DNA from 2 places in the Paenibacillus sp. FSL H8-0122 genome. Region 2 is predicted to be linked to the other one. Evidence: predicted binding sites of a transcription regulator. Region 2 holds the regulator's gene; the other holds the start of a gene.
The links. Region 2 encodes LexA, which represses DNA repair genes until DNA is damaged. Its sites were predicted from a motif close to CGAACATATGTTCG; they were not measured.

Region 1 (4,426 bases), 140 kb from region 2:
CATCATTACCATTTACTCTGGCATTGATTATTTCGTGAAGAACAAGGATCTGCTGGATTTGAACAAAGCCTAAGACACTGGAACAGGCTGAACCTTGCAGGATACCTACAATCAGGAGGAGAACGTCAGCTATGAAAGCAGAGATTATTGCCGTTGGAACAGAACTTTTACTTGGACAAATCGTGAACAGCAATGCCCAGTTTCTTTCAGTCGAGCTGGCTGCATTAGGCATTGACGTTTATTTTCAGACCGTTGTGGGAGATAACAAAAGCCGCCTTCTGGAAGCGATCCGGATTGCTCAGAGCCGGGCGGATGTTATATTGTTCACGGGCGGGATTGGTCCGACCGAGGATGACCTGACCAAGGATGCGCTGGCTGCGGCGCTTGGCCGGACCCTGCATATCGACCAGCTGGCCATGGATCATGTGCAGCGCTTCTTCGATGACCGCAAGATTGTAATGACTGAGAATAACCGCAAGCAGGCGCTTGTCATTGAAGGGACGACTCCTCTGTCCAATGATGCCGGCCTTGCGGTAGGGATTGCTTTTGCAGAAGAAGACAAATATTATATCGTGCTGCCCGGCCCGCCCCGGGAGATGAAGCCGATGTTCACGGATAAGGCCAAGCCATGGCTTCAGCAGCATGCTCTTACTGGTGAAATGCCGCTCTACTCGAAGATGCTGAAGTTCGCCGGGATTGGCGAGTCGCTGCTGGAGGACAAGCTGATTGAGCTGATCCGCAGCCAGAGCGATCCAACGATTGCCCCGTATGCCAAGGAAGGCGAAGTGACCGTGCGCATCTCCACCAAGGCGCCGTCCGAGCGGGAAGCTATGGTCAAGCTCGATGCTCTGGAGAAGACGATTGCTGACATTCTGCCGGAGCATCTGTATGCCAACATCGATGTGCCGCTGGAGCAGCTGATTGTGGACTGGATGGCGGATGCGGGACTCACTCTGAGTGCTGCCGAGAGCTGTACGGGCGGTCTGCTGATGGAGAGCATTACGAATATCCCGGGCAGCGCCTCCATGTTTGCCGGGGGGATCGTGTGTTATTCCAATGATATTAAGAAGAAACTGCTGAATGTGCCTTCCGCCATGCTTGAAGGTCCAGATGCCCCGGGAGCGGTGAGCCGCGAGGTTGCGGAGGTGCTGGCTGAGCAGGTGCGTATGATTGGTGACACGGACTTCGGCTTATCGGTTACCGGTGTAGCCGGACCGGGATATTCCGAGCGCAAGCCGGTGGGTCTTGTGTTCGTAGGACTGGCTGAGCGGGGCTGCAAGACAGAGGTATATGAGCTGAATCTGAAGGGCACCCGTGACAACATCCGCCTGCGCACCGTCAAGGCGCTGCTGTACCGATTGTGGCGCCGCCTGGAAGAACGCAAGGTTGCCACTCCGCTGGAAGGCTCGGCCTTGCAATAACTGTACGTGCCGGTATATAATTCATGTATACGGAAGAACCGTGGCTTGAGCGATCATGCTGCGGTTTTTTGTTTTATATTAGGTATAACAAATTATCCTATGGCTGTTCCTGTTAACGTAAGAAGCGGAAGAGAAGCACCTGCTGAGTTTTGCATCCGGAAGGAGGCCTGCATCTTACAATAAAAGGGAGTATTATCCCTGGGAGCAAAAAAAACGAATGTATGTTCTAAAAAAGACTTGGCAAGCCCTTCAAAACACGTTATTATAATACTATAAACAGTGAAGGAAGTGGTCTGATTGTCAGATCGTCGTGCAGCGCTTGATATGGCGCTTCGTCAAATAGAAAAACAATTCGGTAAAGGTTCGGTAATGAAACTGGGAGAATCCACTCACATGAAAGTGGAAGTTGTACCTAGCGGATCTTTGGCACTTGATATTGCACTAGGTATTGGCGGACTTCCCAAAGGACGTATTATTGAAGTATATGGACCGGAATCTTCCGGTAAGACGACGGTTGCACTTCATGCGATCGCTGAAGTACAGAAGCAGGGCGGACAAGCTGCCTTCATCGATGCTGAGCATGCGCTTGATCCCAAGTATGCCAAGGCGCTTGGCGTTAACATTGATGAGTTGCTGCTGTCCCAGCCTGATACGGGTGAACAGGCCCTGGAAATCGCTGAAGCACTTGTACGCAGCGGAGCAGTAGACATCATTGTAGTTGACTCTGTAGCAGCACTGGTACCTAAGGCGGAAATTGAAGGCGACATGGGTGATTCCCACGTAGGCTTGCAGGCCCGTCTGATGTCTCAGGCCTTGCGGAAGCTGTCAGGCGCCATTAACAAATCCAACACCATTGCGATCTTCATTAACCAGCTTCGTGAGAAGATTGGCGTAATGTTCGGTAACCCAGAGACCACTCCGGGTGGACGCGCTCTGAAATTCTACTCCTCCGTCCGTCTGGATGTGCGCCGGGTAGAGAGTATCAAGATGGGTAACGATGTTGTGGGTAACCGTACGAAGATCAAGGTTGTGAAGAACAAGGTAGCGCCTCCGTTCAAGCAAGCGGATGTAGATATCATGTACGGCGAAGGAATCTCCAGAGAGGGAAGCCTTGTGGATATCGGTACGGAGATGGATATTGTCAACAAGAGCGGTGCCTGGTATTCCTATGAAGGCGAACGTCTGGGTCAAGGACGGGAGAATTCCAAGCAGTTCCTGAAGGAACATCAGGATATTGCTCTGCTGATCGAGAACAAGATCCGTGAGGCAAGTAATCTGACAACTCTGGTAGCGGCACCATCTGAAGCAGATGTGGTTGCGGAGCAAGAGGAAGAAGAGAAATTGCTGCTTGAGATCGAGTAATTAAGTACTCCTCTACTTCTAATTGAATAATGAAGTCATGATGGATAGGCGCCCTGTGGAGGATATTACAGGGTGCCTTTTCGCAAATATTTCAGCTTAAGCAGGTGATCGGCAGGATGGTTATACAATTGGATGAGGAATTCGAAGAACAGGATGAGCAGCAGGTGCTGGCGGATTTCCCGGCAGATCAAGAGCTGGTAATTACAAAGGTAGAGCGGCTTAAGAAGTCTAATTATCGTTATCTAATCCATTTCGGAGACTACAACATGACTGTTCATGAAGATGTCATGATTAAATACCGGATGATTACCGGGAGTACTTTTGTAAAAGCAGATCTGGAGGATATTGTTGCCGCAGACGAGCGCCAGCGGGCGTATGTGGAGGGGCTTAGGTATCTGGAGCGCAAGCCCAGAACCGCACAGGAGATGGCCCGCCGTTTAAGGGAGAAGGAAATAGGGGAGACTGTTATTGCCGAAGTTCTGCTCCGCCTGCAGGAGGAACGTCTGCTTGATGATACCTTGTACGCCAAGCAGTGGGCGGAGCAGCGGATTGTGAATCAGCGTAAGGGTAAGATGTGGATCCGGCAGGAGCTGCGGGAGAAAGGGATTGATAAGTCGCTGATTGCGGAAGCGCTGGATGAGATCACACCCGAGCAGGAGCTGGAGAGCGCGCTGCTGACCGGACGGAAGAAATGGAATACGATCCGGGGAGATGTGAACGACAAACGGCGGAAGACAGGGGCGTTCCTCATGCGCCGGGGATTCTCTGGTGAAATGGTGCGCCAGGTGATCGGGATTCTGCGTGAAGAGGAGAATTCTGAGGGGGAAGAAGAGGAGTTTTACTTCCCGGATTGATTCTCTTGACTTTATTACGGTTATCGACTCTCTTGACAAGGTCTTTTTATAAATAATAAAATATAACATGAATCGGCATAAACTAAGATTCCTTTTTCCTTCCCAAAAAGCAGACTCTTATGTTCCGGTTCGCGTACAACTCATATGAAATGTAATCGCCGGATAAGGCGGGCAATGTGCATGTGCAGCATGTGCAGTATGGCAATCGGTGTATTACCGGTTTTTTGTATGGTGATGAACGGATAGTTTAACAACTGCACAAATACCCAAGGGAAGATCCTTGGAGGATATCAACGAGGAGGTGAACAGATGGATCCATTGATCTGGGTCATAGTCGTTCTCGTTGTAGCTGCAGCATTCTTTGGATTCGGTTATTTTATTCGTAAATCCCTTGCAGAAGCTAAGATTTCCAGCGCAGAGAAAGAAGCCGTAGTCATCGTGGAGAACGCGAAGAAAGAGGCGGAGGCGCTGAAGAAGGAAACGGTACTCGAAGCTAAGGACGAAGTTCATAGAATCCGTACCGAAGCTGAGAAAGAAACTCGTGAACGTCGGAATGAAATCCAACGGCAAGAGCGACGTTTGCTGCAAAAGGAAGAATCGCTGGATAAAAAAATGGAATCGCTTGAACGAAAAGAAGAACAAGTAGCTAACAAAGAGAAACGAATTGATGAAACCCAACAGCAAATTGATGTTATTTACAAGAATCAGGTTACTGAACTGGAACGTATCTCCAATCTGAGCATCGATGATGCCAGAAGTATCATTCTCAGCAATGTAGAACAGGAAGTT
Region 2 (4,426 bases):
GCACGCAGAGTCCGCAGGAGATCGGGCGGTAAGTCGTTACTGGTCCTTATCCTTGTTCTGATTGTGATGGCGGTTACGAATCCGGGAAAGGAAGCATTCAGTGAATATTCTGTAAAGAATCTGGAAAATACGCTCGGTCAGGAAATAGGCGACGGAATTACCAAGCAGGTGGCCCAGCCTGTAATTGAGTCTTTGACCGTGAGGGATAACTACATTTTGTTCTCAGTATTCAGTGTACCGGACCTTAAGAATACCAATTTTTTTACCCGGGATGGCGGGGCCACGAAGAAGTATATTGGATTGTTCAAAATCCTTTTTATTAAGCTGTAAATATGGTTTACATATTGTTCCATGACCCGGTATAATTGAATAGATTCGAGACGGAATCTTTAATATGGTTGTGGAACAAGGAGGAACGAAGTTGAATACGGCTTATAAAGTACTGTCCAGTGATGCTGATCTATTCGCTGCCGCACTGGCACAGGTACAGGTCTACGTCGTTCAGCTGGTTGATGGCAAACCGCATGTGATTGCTGATTATGCCGGACCTGTACAGAAATGGACACCGGAGTACATTGTGCTGGCCGGAATGACTTATAGACGCGATGAATTTGAATTCCGGGTACGATTGAACAAGAAGTAAGCAGATTCGCTGCCCACTACCTGCAGCTCTAACTAACATTACTGCCGAATCACACAATCTTTGGAGCCATTCTTGGCATCTCTTATACTATCCAAGTGTAAAAGAGGTGTAAAGATGAGCCAAAGAGAACGTAACCGGATTCGCAGAGCCATTAATGTCCTGCTGACACAGCGGGCTGTCCTGCTGGAGAGACTGGAAGAAATCAATGAGAATCTGCGTAGAGTGCCTAGAGGTTCGCGGGCCAGAAGAGAGCTGCTGGCAGCCAGAGAATCGATCCGCGAGGCCATTCGTTTGAATACAGTGGCTATCCGTCTGTTGAGAAGTGTGCTGTAGTCTGTATCCTCTCTAATTCATAGGAGTCACAGGAACCCTTGGGGCGCAATCTGGCGTCTCAAGGGTTTTTGTGACTCCTATTCTCGGATGGTGACACGGGTACCTATGGGAACGAGGGCGGCTAGAGCCAGAACATCTGCATTGTACATACGGATACAGCCGTGAGAGACCATATGGCCGATGGAGGAGGGGTCATTGGTTCCGTGAATGCCGTAATGCGGCTTGGACAGTCCCATCCAGAATGCACCGAACGGGCCGCCTGGATTGGGCTGTTTGTTAATGATGGTGTATTCGCCTACAGGCGAGACGGTTAACATTTTGCCGATGCCGACAGGGAAGCCTCTGGTGACAACGTCATTATCCAGCAGGTACAGCATGCGCTGTGACAGATCGACGATAATTCGGTAATTGGGCATACAGATCAGCACTCCTTTGTAACAGGATATGTGCGGAGCTATGCAGCGGTTCGCAGAAAAAATGGCCAAAAAGCCAAATGCAAACATTTGTTCTCATTCGGCTTTTTGGCCACTATACGAAGTGAAGTGAACATACAACAGGCTGCTTCGCATGGTGCGGAGCAGCCTGTTCTTAAGCGGGGAGTAGATTAGTGGATATCGCGGAATAATCCGATGACCCGGCCCAAAATCGTAACGCGGTTGAGGCGGAGAGGCTCGTACGCCGGATTCTCCGGCTGCAGCCTGATATGATCCCGTTCTTTGTAGAAGGTCTTGACAGTTGCTTCATCCTCTTCGGTCATCGCTACAACAATATCGCCGTTGTCGGCAGTCTGCTGCTGGCGCACGATGACATAATCCCCGTTCATAATTCCGGCATCCACCATACTGTCACCAAGGACAGATAGCATAAATACCTTGTTATCGCCTACATAATGAGCAGGCAACGGGAAGTAATCCTCGATATTCTCTGTAGCTGTAATAGGAACACCAGCTGTAACCTTACCCACTACCGGGATGCGGGTAACGGTCTGGACGAATTGATGCACATTCTCTGAATCTTCCTGGCCGAGTAGTTCAATGGCACGCGGTTTCGTTGGGTCACGCCGGATCAGGCCCTTCTTCTCAAGCCGGTCCAAGTGACCATGCACGGTGGAACTGGAGGCCAGTCCGACAGCCTCGCCAATCTCGCGGACGGACGGAGGATAACCCTTGCTGCGGACTTCATTACGTATAAATTCCAGGATCGCCAGCTGACGACTAGAAATCTTTGACATCGGTATCAACCCCATATACTATGTTTGGGAAAATTATAACATAGAACTTCCGTTCGTACAAACATAAGTTCTAAAATGAGGAAAATAAGAGAACGGAAATAAAGAGAACAAATGTTCCGAAAAAACTATTGATCGAAACACATGTTCGTGTTATATTATTTTCGAAAGCAAGAACATGTGTTTGGAGGATGATAATCATGTTAAAGTATAGTACATACAACAGCATCTACAATAATGAGGATATCAAGGTGTCCGCTCCCGGTAATCCAACTGCTCATAGTAATGTAACCAAGATCAAGGGGGCGATTCTTCATAGTCTCTCTGCGCTATCATCGCTATTCCGTCAGGTCAGCCTGATGAAGCTGGTTCTGGTGCTGATGCTTGTTATTTCGGGATTCACTGTGGTGGGGAATGTTTTTGCCGGTTCGGTCTCTTCAATGAAGCCGGATAAGCGGATCGTAGTCGAACGCGGGGATACCTTATGGAGTATTGCGTTAAGCAACAAGCCTGAGGACATGAAGACAGCCGTATATATAGAAGGAATAATGAAGAGTAATCATTTGGAGAACAGCTTCATTAAGGCCGGAGATATTCTGACTTTACCTTTATACTGAAGGAATGCAGCAGGCTAATGATCGACTCGGAGAGCTTTCAGGGGGTAGACCTTGACAAGCTCTTTTTCTCATGGCAAAGTTAAAATGAATTTAGAGGGAGGGAAACGTATTGAATATTGACGAATTGGTCGCACGCATCAATGAATTGGCACGCAAAGCTAAGAACGGCGGCCTGAATGAAGAGGAACTGGCTGAACGTGCCAAGCTCCGCGAGATTTACCTGGGGAATATCCGCACTAACTTTCGGGCCCAGCTTGATACCATCGAAATTGTGGACAATCCGGAGCATGAAGAAGGCAATAACGGACTTAAGCATTAGCCTGTTGCCTTTTCATAGATAATACAGGATGACTAGGGGGAACTTACATGGCCCGTTCTTGGGAAAGAATGGTTCAACGCAACACCAAGCAAATTAACCAGCAAAGAAAGAAGCAGGGGAAGGACTCCATTTACACTTCCAGCACTAAGACTGCTGCGAAAAGCATCGATATTTTCAAAGGCCGCAATATTGTATTCCCCGTTGTACTGATGCTGCTTGGCATCATGTTCTGGGTGGTCGGCTCAATTGACGAAGCCAAAGGAAGCCGGATTCTGGCCAACTGGCTGGGTGTAGTGCTGTACTTCCTGCTTGCTGCGCTGCTGTTCTTCCGCCGTCCCTTCCTTAAGGTTGAGCGTGCGCGTATCTCTACTATTAAATACAACCGCGAACGCTTCCTGGCTGCGGCGGATATTGAGAAGATCACTTTATCGCGCAGTGTAGTTACTATTAAGTATAAGGGTAAGCGCAAGCAGTGGATTTTCTCCAAGCTGATTAACCGATATGACACCGCTGCGATGGGGGAACGCCTGGAGCAGTTCGCCAAGAACAACAACATTGAGGTTGTGCACGAATAGGAAGACAGACCAGCATATAGGGAGTGGAAGAACAAATGCCGATTACCGCCGTACTATTTGACCTTGACGATACTCTGCTGTGGGATGACCGCAGTGTGGAAGAAGCCTTCCGCTATGCTTGTGAGGCTGCTGGAGATTCCGTTGATCCGCAGGAGCTGGAAGCTGCTGTACGCAGAGAAGCCCGTGCCCTCTATGAATCCTATGAGACGTATCCGTTCACGAAGCTGATCGGAATTAACCCATTTGAAGCGCTGTGGGCGAACTTCACTGCCGGTGAGCAGCCGGAGTTCCGTCAATTGGAACAGCTTGCCCCCGTCTACCGCAAGGAATCCTGGCGCCGCGGCCTCGCCGCACTCGGGGTAGAGGATGAAGCGTTGGCTGCACAGCTGGCTGATAAGTTCGCCGCTGAGCGCCGTAGCCGTCCCTACATCTATGAAGAGACACTTCAGGTGCTGAACGAACTGCGCGGTAAGGTGAAGCTGCTGCTGCTGACGAACGGCTGCCCGGCCCTTCAGCAGGAGAAGCTGGATGGTGTGCCGGAGCTTACCCCGTATTTTGACCACATTGTAATTTCGGGAAGCTTCGGCAAAGGCAAGCCGGACAAGGGAATCTTCGAGCATGCGCTCGGACTGCTGGATATTACTCCGGAACAAGGGATAATGGTGGGCGATAAGCTTACGACAGATATTCTTGGCGGCTTGTCTGCCGGAT

Region 1: recA (recombinase RecA) is a predicted target of LexA. The motif match lies at 1,636-1,649, and genes of this name have one in related genera.

The regions. Positions count from the first base shown of each region.
Region 1 is NZ_JBBOTB010000001.1:2,307,814-2,312,239, forward strand. Features, by position in the region: gene pgsA (CDP-diacylglycerol--glycerol-3-phosphate 3-phosphatidyltransferase) at 1-73, shown strand, start outside; gene NSS64_RS10150 (competence/damage-inducible protein A) at 132-1,421, shown strand; gene recA (recombinase RecA) at 1,719-2,783, shown strand; gene NSS64_RS10160 (regulatory protein RecX) at 2,900-3,637, shown strand; gene rny (ribonuclease Y) at 3,947-4,426, shown strand, end outside.
Region 2 is NZ_JBBOTB010000001.1:2,449,180-2,453,605, forward strand. Features, by position in the region: gene NSS64_RS10760 (hypothetical protein) at 1-330, shown strand, start outside; gene NSS64_RS10765 (hypothetical protein) at 422-643, shown strand; gene NSS64_RS10770 (hypothetical protein) at 758-976, shown strand; gene NSS64_RS10775 (L,D-transpeptidase) at 1,054-1,392, opposite strand; gene lexA (transcriptional repressor LexA) at 1,581-2,207, opposite strand; gene NSS64_RS10785 (LysM peptidoglycan-binding domain-containing protein) at 2,405-2,821, shown strand; gene NSS64_RS10790 (DUF896 domain-containing protein) at 2,931-3,140, shown strand; gene NSS64_RS10795 (hypothetical protein) at 3,188-3,715, shown strand; gene NSS64_RS10800 (HAD family hydrolase) at 3,751-4,426, shown strand, end outside.